Regions from separate parts of the Paenarthrobacter sp. NPDC091711 genome, predicted to be linked through region 3. Evidence: riboswitches for the same ligand, from Rfam matches in the RefSeq annotation. Region 3 holds a riboswitch; each other region holds the start of a gene.

Region 1 (3,917 bases), on a different contig from region 3:
GGGAGGATCGTGAACAGGCGCTTGGGCAATTGACGCTGCGGTACTTCAGCAGCCGGGGCCCCGCAACCGTGAAGGACTGTGCGGTGTGGTCCGGGCTGACCATGAAGGACGTGAAGCGTGGCATCCAGGTAGCCCAGGACATCTCTCCCGGCAGTTTGGGCACCCTTCTGCTCGATGGGCTTGAGTATTATCTGGCTGCGGAGGAAGTGGCCACCCTCGCCAGCGGGGACCCCTCCTGGACGACTGAGGATCCTGAGCTCCCCCGCATTGACCTCATCCAGTGCTACGACGAGTACGTGATGGGCTACTCGCAGTCCCGGCACTTCCTGGGCGGAACGGCGCCCTACTTCCCCGAGGACAACGGACCCATGCACGTGGTCCTGTTGGATGGCAGGTTGGCCGGATGGTGGCGTCACGGATTCTCCGGCGGGGCGTGCGAGCTGGACGTGCGAATGAACCGGCCTGCCACTGCGCAGGAGCAGGCCGCCCTGCAGGCCGAGGTGGATCGTTATGGCCGGTTTCTGGGCATGGACGTCACGCTGGTGTGACGTGGCGGGAACGGTCCAAGGGCACAGGACTAAGCTGGGGTGAGACCTAGGAGGCCTGCACTGTGAACAATCTGATCTTCTGGATCATCGTCTGCTCGTGGCTGATTCCACTCGGAATCCGCATGTACAACCGCTCCCGGGCGCGCCGGATCCAACACGGAGACTTCCGCGCCCCCGAGTACCCGCAGCAGAATCTGCCCGGCCCAGGCTACCCGCAGCAGGACTACCGGGGGCAGGATCACCCGGGACAGGGCTACCCCGGGCAAAATTACCCGTCGCAGAATTTCCCGTCGCAGAGCTCCCCGGGTCAGGGATACCCAGGCCAGAGCTATCCGGGTCAGGGCTATCCGGGCTATCCGTCCGAGCCGGCCGTCATCCGCCCGGTGGATGACGCGCCGCAGTCCGGGCCGCCGTCGAGCCCGTCATCCCCCAGCACGTTTCCCGCAACGAACGGTTCTGAGCCGCAGGGATACCGGGCGCGCAAGCTGGCAGAGCTGGACGCGAAGTTCAGCAACGGCGAGATCGCCATGGAGGATTACATGAGGCAGCGCGGCGACATCATGAACGGCTAAAGCTTAGGCAAAAAATGCTTCGCGGAGCTGCTCGGAGAGCTGGCCGATTTCGGTGAGGAAGCCATCGTGGCCAATCGGAGCCTCAATGACGTGAACCGGCACTTCGCCGGGGAGCGCTGCGGCCAGTTCCCGTGATTGAGCCGGGAAGTAGAGCCTGTCGCTGTCCACGGCCGCCACGAAGAACTCAGCCGTAGCACCGGAAAGCGCCGTTTCCAACGAGCCGCGACCCCTGGTGACGTCGTGGGACATCAATGCCTCGGTGATGGCGATGTAGCTGTTGGCGTCAAAGCGGCGGACCAGTTTGGTTCCTTGGTGGTCCAGGTAACTTTCCACTTGGTAGCGGCCGCGCTCGCCCAATACGGCGGCCAGCGGAGTCTCCTGGTGCTGGGCTTGCCGGCCAAAGCGGACGTCCAGCTCCAACGCCGAGCGGTACGTGATGTGGGCGATGCGCCGGGCCAATGCCAAACCGTGCTCGGGCGCGGTATCTCCGTAGTAGTCGCCGTTGTTGAAGTTCGGGTCCTGCTTGATGGCAAGGGTTTGGGCTTGGGCGAAAGCAATCTGCTCGGCCGTGCTGTAGGCGCCCACCGAAATGACGGCACAACGTTTTACCCTGTCTGGGAAGGTCACAGCCCACTCAAGGGCGCGCGCGCCACCCATGGATCCGCCCAATACGGCGTGCCAGGCCTCGATTCCCAGGGCATCGGCGAGGCGCGACTCAGCCTCAGTGCTGTCGCGCAGGGTGACCAGCGGGAAACGTGAGCCCCACGGGCGTCCGTCCGGAGCTTCTGATGATGGGCCGGTGCTGCCGTAACAGCCGCCCACGATGTTGATGGAGATGACAAAGAACTTGTTGGTATCGATGGTGGCACCGGGACCAACGAGTTGCTCCCACCATCCTTCCTCGTCAGTGGCTCCGCGGGCTACATGCGTACTGCCAGTGAGTGCGTGCTGGATGAGCACCGCGTTGGAGGCATCGGCGTTCAGCTGCCCCCAGGTCTCATAAGCGAGAACGACGTCGGGCAGGAATCCGCCGGCTTCGAGTTCCAGCGGACCGACGCCGGCGTACTTGACGGTTCCGTCTTCTTCTCCGGATTTTGGAAGGGCTGTAGCAGTAATGGTCATTCCTTTGACACCTTAACCTCGCGCTTGCCCGTCGCCTTGCGTGCGAACAGGCCAGGTCTTCACCCGGGGCACCCCACCGCGGAGGAGGGTTGCCGGCCAGCAAGCCGGGGCTGTGTGCTGGCACTCATGACCTAATACGACGAGTCTAGGAAACACAGGGGGGTTATGGCGAAGAATGTGACAACAGTGTGACGGTTTGAGGTCTCTTCGTTCACGAACCAGGGCCCGGAACTGCCGCCCGGCGAATAATCGTCGGCGCGGGCGGCAGCCGGGTCAGTGCTTTGGGCGCGAGGCGTCAGGCGCCCTTGGCTGCCCGGAATCCGGCTTCGAGGTCCGCGATGATGTCATCCACGTGTTCGATGCCCACGGACAATCGGACCAGGCCGGGGTTGACGCCTGCAGCGAGCTGCTGTTCCACCGTCAGCTGGCTGTGCGTCGTCGACGCCGGGTGGATGACCAGCGAGCGGACGTCACCGATGTTGGCAACGTGCGAGTGCAGCTCCAGTCCGTCCACGAAACGCTTACCGGCTTCCACGCCGCCCTTGATGTTGAAGGCAACAATTGCCCCCGTGCCCTTGGGGCCGTACTTCTGGCCCCGCTGGTACCAAGGGCTGGATGGCAGGCCCGCATAGGCGACCGATTCGACGTCGTCGTGGCCTTCAAGCCATTCGGCCACCTTGGTGGCGTTGGCAACATGACGTTCCACGCGCAGGCTCAGTGTCTCCAGTCCTTGGGCGATGAGGAAGGCATTGAACGGCGACACAGCCGAGCCGAGATCGCGGAGCAACTGGACACGGGCCTTGAGGATGTAGGACAGGTTGGCACCCAGCGCACCGTCCTTGCCCAAATCCCGGGCGTAAACGAGCCCGCTGTAGCTGGGGTCCGGGGTGTTGAATCCGGGGAAGCGTTCCGGATCCTTGCCGAAGTCGAAGTTGCCGGAATCCACAATCACACCTGCGATTGCGGACCCGTGGCCGCCCAGATACTTGGTTGCAGAGTGGACCACAATGTCCGCGCCCCACTCGATGGGACGGATGAGGTACGGCGTTGAAAGGGTGTTGTCCACGATCAGGGGCACGCCGGCCTCGTGGGCGGTGCGTGCGATGCCCTCGATGTCCAGAACGTCCTGCCGTGGATTGGAGACAACCTCGCCGAAGAACAACTTGGTGTTCGGCTGGACGGCGTCACGCCACTGGTCCAGGTTGTCCGGGTCTTCCACGAAGGTGACGGAGATGCCGAACTTCTTCAGGGTGTGTGCCAGCAGGTTGTAGGTGCCGCCGTAAAGGCTGGGGCTGGCCACAATGTGATCGCCCGCTTCGGCAATGTTCAGGATGGCAAAAGTCTCCGCTGCCTGTCCGGAGCTGAGCAGGAGTGCACCCAATCCGCCTTCAAGGCTCGCGACCCGCTGCTCCACGGCATCCTGCGTCGGGTTGCCGATGCGCGTGTAGATGGGAGCCAGCTCGGCCAGGGCAAAACGGTTGGCAGCGCTCTCGGCGCTGGGGAACACAAAAGACGTGGTCTGGTAGATCGGCAGGGAGCGCGCTCCGGTGGCGGAGTCAGGCTCCTGACCTGCATGGATCTGGCGGGTTTCGAAAGACCATCCTTGGGACATGGAGTTCTCCTGTTCGTGGCGCATGGGATTGGCAGGCAATGTGGTGCAGCTGAGCTGGGGCCA
Region 2 (3,917 bases), on a different contig from region 3:
ATGCGGGGATCGCCCTGCAGGTACCCACTCACCAGAACAGCCACGACGGCGGCAATTGCGGCCATGAGGACGCCGCGGAGAACCCGCACCACTGCGCCACTGCGCCGGTGTTTTGGCGCGCGCGTTGTTTCCCGCTCCGGTCCACGGTTCTCCATTCCTGATGCCCTGGTCACGCGGGGCAGCGAGGAGGACGAACCCACATTACGGTCTGCGGCCCGAGCCGTCCAAACTTATGGGCAGTCCAAACTTAAATGATGGTTGCTCCGAACACCAGGCCCAGTCCATAGGTGGCGGCGGCCGCTCCCAAGCCAATGGCCAGCTGCCGCAGCCCGCGGCTCAACGGTGACGTTCCGGACAGCAAGCCGACCACGGCGCCGGTGGCCAGGAGCGCCAGGCCCACCAAAACCCCGGCCACCATCAAGGCCGCAATGCCCGTCATTCCGAAGATGAACGGGAGGATGGGCACGATGGCGCCCGAGGCGAAGAAGCAGAAGCTGGACAGCGCAGCGCCCCACGCCGAGCCAACGGATTCGTGCTCATCCGCGGGCGGTTTTTCAGGCTGCAAGGACAGGCTCGGATCGCAGTCGCAGCTGAACAATCCCATACGCTCGGCGGCGCGGTGTTCCGCGGCCTCGTGGGTCATGCCCCTGGCCAGGTACACCAGGACCAGCTCGTTGTGTTCGATGTCCAACGACGGCGCGGCCGTCAAGGTTGCCTGCGTGGGCAACGTGGCGTTAAGGAGTTCCCGCTGGGAGCGGACCGAAACGTACTCGCCCGCGCCCATGGACAGTGCACCGGCCAACAAACCTGCCACGCCACTCATCAGGACCACGGGGCTGGGCACACCGGTTGCTGCCATGCCCATCACCAACGAAAGGTTGCTGACCAGGCCGTCGTTGGCGCCAAAAACGGCGGCGCGGAATGTCCCGGAGAGCCTGTTGCGCCCACGCGTGGCCAGGCCCCGGACTACTTCTTCGTGAATTTGTTCATCGGCCACCATGGCAGGTGTTGCTGCAGGCTCCGTGCCATAGGGGGAACGGCCTTCGGCACGCTGGGCCAAGGCAAGCACAAAGACGGAGCCGAAGTTACGGGCAAGGAATCCCAGGAACTGGCTTCGGGTGGATGCTGCTTTGGGCATTCCGGCGTGCTCACCAAGGAGCTTGAGCCAGTGGGCCTCGTGCCGGCCTTCGGCTTCGGCCAAGGCGAGCAGAATTTGGCGTTCCTCACCGTCACGCCGCTGGGCAAGTTCGCGGTACACGGCGGCCTCGGCACGCTCGTCAGCCAGGTACTGGCGCCAGCGGCGGATGTCCGCGTGCGACGGCGGCGGGGGTTGGGTACCAGTGTTTTCGGCGGCTGCTGATTCGGGGGTGGGGTCCGGAGCGGGGCTCGACGAACTATGGGATTCCTGGTGCATCTGCACTTTGTCTCCTGTGCTGGGTGGGGTAGGTGCGGCCCCATTGCACGCCCCACACTACCGCTTATCCGCGCGGATTTTTGGCTGGTATTCCTTAACCGGAATGTTCGGTGCACCGTAATTTTCGGCGCTCCTTGACCCTTGCCTATGCCGGTGCTCAGATGGAAGGACAGGGGATTGGGGTCCTCCCACTCCTGGATTCCTGCATTCGGGTCAACGGGCTGAGCCGGCCCGTGAACACCGGCCCACGAGACGGAGGTTGCACCATGAACACCACCGAATCACACGCCAACTACCAGGAACGGACCACCATTGAGTCCGACCCCGCCTACGACTACGCCGAGGACCAGGAAGTGGACCAGCCCTGGGTTGAGGAAGTAGACGCCCCCGACGACGACGAACGCGTGGTCCCCATCGACGAAACCGAAGAGTTCCGTGCGGAGGACGAGGAAAGCTAGGCCGGATCTTCGTGGCTAAGTGTGAAGTGCCGCTGCACACCGCCGCGCCGGCCCGCCGCGGCGACAGTCACCGTTAGCGTCCTTGACACTTCACACCAACGCGTTGGCCGGACCGCGTGGGCCAACGCCTGCGCGATCAATTGCGGGTGGGGATGCCCGAAGCGCCCGGTTCGGGCCGTGGCGCCGTTCCCGGCCAGGATGGTCACCGTGCCCAGGAAGAGGTCGACGGCGGGAATCACCGCGACCGTGGTGGTGGCTGTTGTGTCTGGGGTGCTCACAATTGCTGGGGTGCTGGCTGCTGCCGGGGTGATATCGCCTTGGTACGGCAAGGGACTGCTCCTTGGTGGAGTGCTCTTGCCCGCTCGGTTGTCTCTGGTCCGGGACGGGCCGCTTCCTCATCCGAACCACCCGTGAACATGGGGTTGGTGCGTGGCAAGTCGGAGCTTGGCGCCACATCTCTTGAAGCTGGGACCACCCTACCCCATTGCTAGGGATACCCGTTGTGGGGCCTGGTGTGCGTGTTTGGGTGGGGTTTTGGGGCGCAGAGTGGGCCCCGCAACGCACCTGCCGGGTGGACGTTTCTCCTGGGGACAAAACAACGGCGGCGCCACCCCGGAAAGGGGAGGCGCCGCCGTCGTACTTGTCTCTTTTTACTTGTGGCTGCTGACCGGGTGGGCCTCAGGAGGAAGCTCTTCCGAGACGGCACCAGCCACTCGCTTGTCCCAGGCCTCGCGAACCGCGGGATCGGTGGGCGGGGTGAGCAGCGAAATCACTACGTAGGCGACGAACGAGGCTGCCAGGCCGAAGTAGATCGGCTCGTTGGCGTAGACGCCGTCCGCGCTCGGGATCGCTCCTACGGCGAAGAGGATCAGCAACGCGAGGGTCAGGACCGACCCGATGGCCATGGACCACGCCGCGGCGATTCCGGTTCCGCGCTTCCACACGAGGCCGCCGAGAATGGCTACCAGGAGGCCACCCACCAGGATGTCGTAGGCGATGGTCAGGGCAACCACCACGTCCTGCGCTGCCATGGAGATCAGCACGGCAACGATGCCGAGTCCCAGGACCCAGTAGCGGTTGGCCTTGACGTCGTGCTCGGGGTTTTCGGTGTCATCAGTGTTGATGGTCTTGCCGAACCAGCTGGCCACGAACGGGACGACGTCGGCGCGGGCCACCGTTGCCGCGGCGATCAGGGCGCCGGAAGCCGTGGACATCATTGCTGCAACAGCTGCAGCCATGACCAGGCCGCCGATGCCGACAGGCAGGATGTGGGTTGCGACCTCTGCGTACACCACGTCCTTGCCGAGGTTGGCGACGTCAATGTCCGGCAAGGCAACGCGGGCGGCCAGGCCGATCAGGGCGCCGGCGATGCCGTAAAGGATGCAGTAAACGCCGGCAGTTGCGCCGCCCCAACGGGCAACGGTGGGGGTCTTGGCAGTGAAGACGCGCTGCCAGATGTCCTGGCCGATCAGGAGACCCAGTGTGTAGACCACGAAGTACGTGATGATGGTCTGGATGCCGATGCCGTCAATCTGGAAGAAGCTTGCGTCGAGGCGCTCACGGATGCCGTCCATGCCGCCGGCTGCGTTCAGGACGAACGGGAGCATCAGGAAGAAGATACCCACGGTCTTGATGATGAACTGGACCTGGTCGGCCAACGTGATGGACCACATGCCGCCAATGGTCGAGTAGACAAGGACGATCGCGCCGCCAACGGCGATAGCCAGCCAACGCTCCCAGTCGAACAGCACCACGAAGATGGTGGCGTACGCGCCGGTGGACGTGGCACACAGCATCAGCGTGTAGGCGAGCATGACGATGCCGGAGGTCTGCGTGGCTTTGCTGCCGTAGCGGAGGCTCAGCATTTGGGAGACCGTGTAGATTTTCAGCCGCTGGATGGTCCCGGCAAACAGGAGGCTGAGCAGCAGCACGCCTGAGCCGATTGCCACCACAAGCCACATGCCAGAGATGCCGAACTTGTAGCCGAGGCCGACGCCGCCCACGGTGGATGCGCCACCAAGGACCACTGCAGCCATGGTGCCGGT
Region 3 (3,917 bases):
TCTCGGCTTCGTCGTGGACTTCGTCCCAGCTGTAGCCGAGTTCCTCCACCAGGTATGTCTCAATGAGGCGGTGACGGCGCACCATGGACAGCGCGAGGCGCATGCCATCCGAGGTCAATCTGATGGCGCTGTAGGGTTGGTGGTCAACCAGGCCTTGGTCCTTGAGTTTGCGCACCATCTCGGACACTGATGAATTAGCCACTCCCAGACGCTGGGCGAGTTGGGACGAGGTAATTGGCTTGTCCTGCCACTCCGTGTAGGAGTAGATGACCTTGACGTAGTCCTCAATCGAGGAGGAGGGCGTACTGGTCTTCACACTCCAAGCCTACCGTGGCGTTGGACCCTGAACCTTGAATGCCCGCCAGGTTTGCGTCATGTACGGCAAAGCGATGGCTTCGCCGCGGGCATGACCAAGGTGGTCGTACAGGTACCATGTCAGGTTCCCCATGACTTTTGCCCGGGTGGCGTCGTTAGCGCGGAGATAGTAGCTGCGGGATTTGGTCAGTTCCATGATGTCCTCCGGAGTCAGTGCATCCTCCCACGTGGTCAGGTGGCTTTCCAGGCCCCTGAATTCCGGGCCGATGACTGGCCGGAATCCGGGCTTATGGACATCGCCCGCATGCATGATGCGGGAAAGGCGATGTACCCAGGGATGTGAGGTGTCCAGCTGGTTCCAGATCAGCCCCAGGACGCCATGTGGCCGCAGGATCCGGGCGATCTCCGTGCTCGCTGCGAGGGGCTCGCACCAGTGCCAGGCCTGGGCAACACTGACGACGTCGAATGCTGAGTCCGCCAGTCCAGTTGCCTCTGCCGTTCCCTCCTGCGCATTGACGTGGGGGTAGGCCTTGTGCAGTTGCTCCAGCATGTCCGTGGAAGGATCGACGGCGGCAACCTCCAGTCCGCGGTCCACAAGGAGAGCCGTGAACTTGCCGGTGCCCGCTCCGAGATCGGCCGCGGATTGGGCCTCCGGCGGGACGAGCCAGTCCACCGAATCAGCGGGATAACCCGGACGCACGCGGTGGTAATGTTCTCCGCCGTCCTGAAAGCTCTGGCCAAGTTCGAGCCTGCGGGTGGCATGCAGTTTTGGGCCTCGCGGTCCTGCTGGTCCGGGGATGCCGGCCGCATCGCTCGCGGTGCCCTGGGAGTGCAGGGACACGCAGAACTCCTTCGGAGGGTGGCTAAAAGTACCCTACGAATTTACCGCATGGAATCCGGCCGCCACTGCTTCTAGTCGACAGTGCAGGGAGCTGCACCTGCAGTGCCCGGAGTGTTCGGTGCCCACTCGGGGTAGCTACGGTGGTCGTTGGCCGGAACCCAGCGGCCTTCGTCCACCACGTAGTCCCAGCCGAGTCCGTTGCGCTTGAGTCCTTCGATGCCTGCGAGCAGTCTGGTGGCATCCTCCAACCGGGAGCCGACGCCGAAGCTGGCGCGCAAAGATCCCGAGGGAAGGCCGAGGCGCTTGAGGAGCGGGTGCGCGCAGAAGCGGCCATCACGCAGGCCCACTCCGTGTTCAGCCGCGAGATAAGCGGCAACCAAACCGGCGTCGAATCCTTCCACCGAGAAATTGACCACGCCAATGGTGTCCAGCGAGTCATCGAAGATCTTGTGGACGGTCACGCCGTCGATCGCTTCCAGCCCCTTGACCAGGTAGGAGCGGATGGCGGATTCATGGGCGTGCCACGCGTCCTGGTCCAGCCCTGCCAGTACCTGGGTGGCCCGGGCGAGTGTCGCGGCGCCGAGCACATTGGGGGAGCCGCCTTCGTGTCGGGCGGGTCCAGCGGCCCAGCTGACCGAGTCCAAACGGGCTTCACGAACAGCGCCGCCCCCGGCAAGGTGCGGAGTCCCGGCGTCGAGCCAGTCCGGACGGCCTACCACGACGCCGGCGCCAAAGGGGGCGTAGAGCTTGTGTCCGGAGAAGACCAGGTAGTCGACGTCAGCCTCGGTGATGTTGATTCGGCGGTGCGGCGCGAGCTGGGCTGCGTCCACCACTATTCGTGCGCCGTGTTCGTGGGCCAGCGAAGCAAGCCGGGCGATGGGAAGGATTTCGCCTGTAACGTTCGAGGCGCCGGTGACGGCCAGCAGGCTGACTCCGCCTTGGGCAAGCTCGGCGCGGAGCTTGTCCAGCGTCTCGGCCAAGGTTGGCGCCGCAACGACGCTGCGGTGGGGGACTCCTTGCCAGGGAAGCAGGTTGGCGTGGTGCTCGATGTCCAGGTAGAGGACCTCGCCCGTGAATTCGCCGTCCACCTGCGGCAGGCATCCGGCCAGGAGGTTCAAGGAGTCCGTGGTGTTGCGTGTGAAGATCACGGAATCATCAGGCCGGCCGCCGACGAAATCCCGAACGATGTTCCGTGAATTCTCGTACACCGAGGTGCTGATTTGGGAGGCGTACCCGGCTCCCCGGTGAACGCTGGCGTAATAGGGCAGGACCTCGTTGAGGTGGGCCGAGACAATGGTCAGGGCGGGCGCCGAAGCACCGTAGTCGAGGTTGGCGTAACGGACGTGCCCACCCTGAATCAGTGGGGCCTGCAGCTCGGCGCCTGTGACCGCGGCGAGCGGACGTGCCGCCGCAGCCGCCTCTGCAGCGGTTTCCTCAACGAAAGACGGAAGGGTGTTTGAGTCGAACGTGACAGTGCTCATGGGACCTCACTCAAGAGGGACCCCCATAGGGGGATCCGCGCTTGCCGCATCCGTTCCGGACCGGCCGGGTCGTCACCCGGGGCACCCCACCGCGAATGGAGGGTTGCCGGCCAGCAAACCGGGGTTTAGCGCTGGCACTCGTGACCTGTAAAAAAGGCTAAGGCACGTCCGGGCGCCCTTCCAAAGCCGCTTCCCTTTGTTAAGCCTTTTGTTACGTCGAATGGCAATCGCCCACTTGGCCGAATAAAAGACGGCGAAGGCTCCTCAAAGAGGGCCTCCGCCGTCGAAAATTCCGTCGCACGTCTGATGAGCGAGGAGCGTAAGGACTAAAGAAGGTCGTCCAGTCCGGGGTTCAGTCGCTTGAGGACCTCCGAGTGCAGGATCGAGTTCGTTGCCAAGGCATTGCCGCCAAAGGGACCGTCTTCGCCCTCCAAGGACGTGAAGCGGCCGCCGGCCTCAGTGACGATGGGGACGAGGGCTGCCATGTCGTAGAGGTTCAACTCCGGCTCACAGGCGATGTCGACCGCACCCTCGGCCACGAGGCAGTAAGACCAGAAGTCACCGTAGGCGCGGGTGCGCCAGATGTCTTCGGTGAGCCCCATGAATTCATCCAGGTTGCCGCGTTCCTTCCACCCCGAAAGGCTGGAATATGACATGGAAGCATCGGCCAGGCGGGAGACGTTCGACACCTTGAGCCGCGTTGCCGAGGCGAGGGAGCGGCCCATGTAGGCGCCCATGTCCTTGGCAGCCCACCATCTCTTGCCCAGGGCCGGCGCACTGACTACGCCCACCACGGGTTCCCCTTCGTCGACGAGGGCGATCAGTGTTGCCCACACCGGGACGCCGCGGACAAAGTTTTTGGTGCCGTCAATGGGGTCGATGATCCAACGGCGCGAACCGTGTCCACTGCTGCCGAACTCCTCGCCGAGGACCGCATCCCGCGGACGGGAGCGGGACAATTGGCCGCGGATTGCTTCTTCAGCGGCCTTGTCAGCGTCAGTTACCGGCGTGAGGTCGGGCTTGGTTTCGATCTGCAGGTCCAGTGCCTTGAAGCGATCCATGGTCTGGGCGTCGACTGAATCAGCGAGGACATGGGCAAGGCGCAGGTCATCGTTGTAGGTGGAAACGGGTTGGGTCATGCCACCAAACTATCCTGAAACGTTCGCTGCAGTGGGGAGGTGAAGCCGGCAACGATTAGTTGACGGTTCCCAGCTCCTTGGTCTCTTTGGCTTCGAGCCTTGGGTCTGCACCGAGCAGGCGGCGCAGGGAGGCCAGTCGTG

What was found. A riboswitch is a leader RNA that binds a small molecule or an ion and turns the genes downstream of it on or off. The one in region 3 is predicted to bind S-adenosylmethionine.
Region 1: linked by a shared signal. The riboswitch ahead of ACIQH5_RS10115 (homoserine O-acetyltransferase) and the one ahead of ACIQH5_RS08650 (aminotransferase class V-fold PLP-dependent enzyme) in region 3 are both predicted to bind S-adenosylmethionine.
Region 2: linked by a shared signal. The riboswitch ahead of ACIQH5_RS17470 (hypothetical protein) and the one ahead of ACIQH5_RS08650 (aminotransferase class V-fold PLP-dependent enzyme) in region 3 are both predicted to bind S-adenosylmethionine.

Annotation. Positions count from the first base shown of each region.
Region 1 is NZ_JBIVTF010000005.1:76,556-80,472, forward strand. Features, by position in the region: gene ACIQH5_RS10105 (winged helix DNA-binding domain-containing protein) at 1-548, shown strand, start outside; gene ACIQH5_RS10110 (hypothetical protein) at 611-1,120, shown strand; gene ACIQH5_RS10115 (homoserine O-acetyltransferase) at 1,124-2,242, opposite strand; SAM riboswitch class IV at 2,258-2,374, opposite strand; gene ACIQH5_RS10120 (bifunctional o-acetylhomoserine/o-acetylserine sulfhydrylase) at 2,538-3,878, opposite strand.
Region 2 is NZ_JBIVTF010000013.1:52,094-56,010, reverse strand. Features, by position in the region: gene ACIQH5_RS17485 (matrixin family metalloprotease) at 1-89, opposite strand, end outside; gene ACIQH5_RS17480 (VIT1/CCC1 transporter family protein) at 248-1,414, opposite strand; gene ACIQH5_RS17475 (hypothetical protein) at 1,681-1,872, shown strand; gene ACIQH5_RS17470 (hypothetical protein) at 1,869-2,201, opposite strand; SAM riboswitch class IV at 2,218-2,337, opposite strand; gene ACIQH5_RS17465 (sodium:solute symporter) at 2,523-3,917, opposite strand, start outside.
Region 3 is NZ_JBIVTF010000004.1:165,921-169,837, forward strand. Features, by position in the region: gene ACIQH5_RS08640 (metal-dependent transcriptional regulator) at 1-316, opposite strand, end outside; gene ACIQH5_RS08645 (class I SAM-dependent methyltransferase) at 326-1,150, opposite strand; gene ACIQH5_RS08650 (aminotransferase class V-fold PLP-dependent enzyme) at 1,228-2,637, opposite strand; SAM riboswitch class IV at 2,670-2,783, opposite strand; gene hisN (histidinol-phosphatase) at 2,964-3,776, opposite strand; gene ACIQH5_RS08660 (ribosome small subunit-dependent GTPase A) at 3,832-3,917, opposite strand, start outside.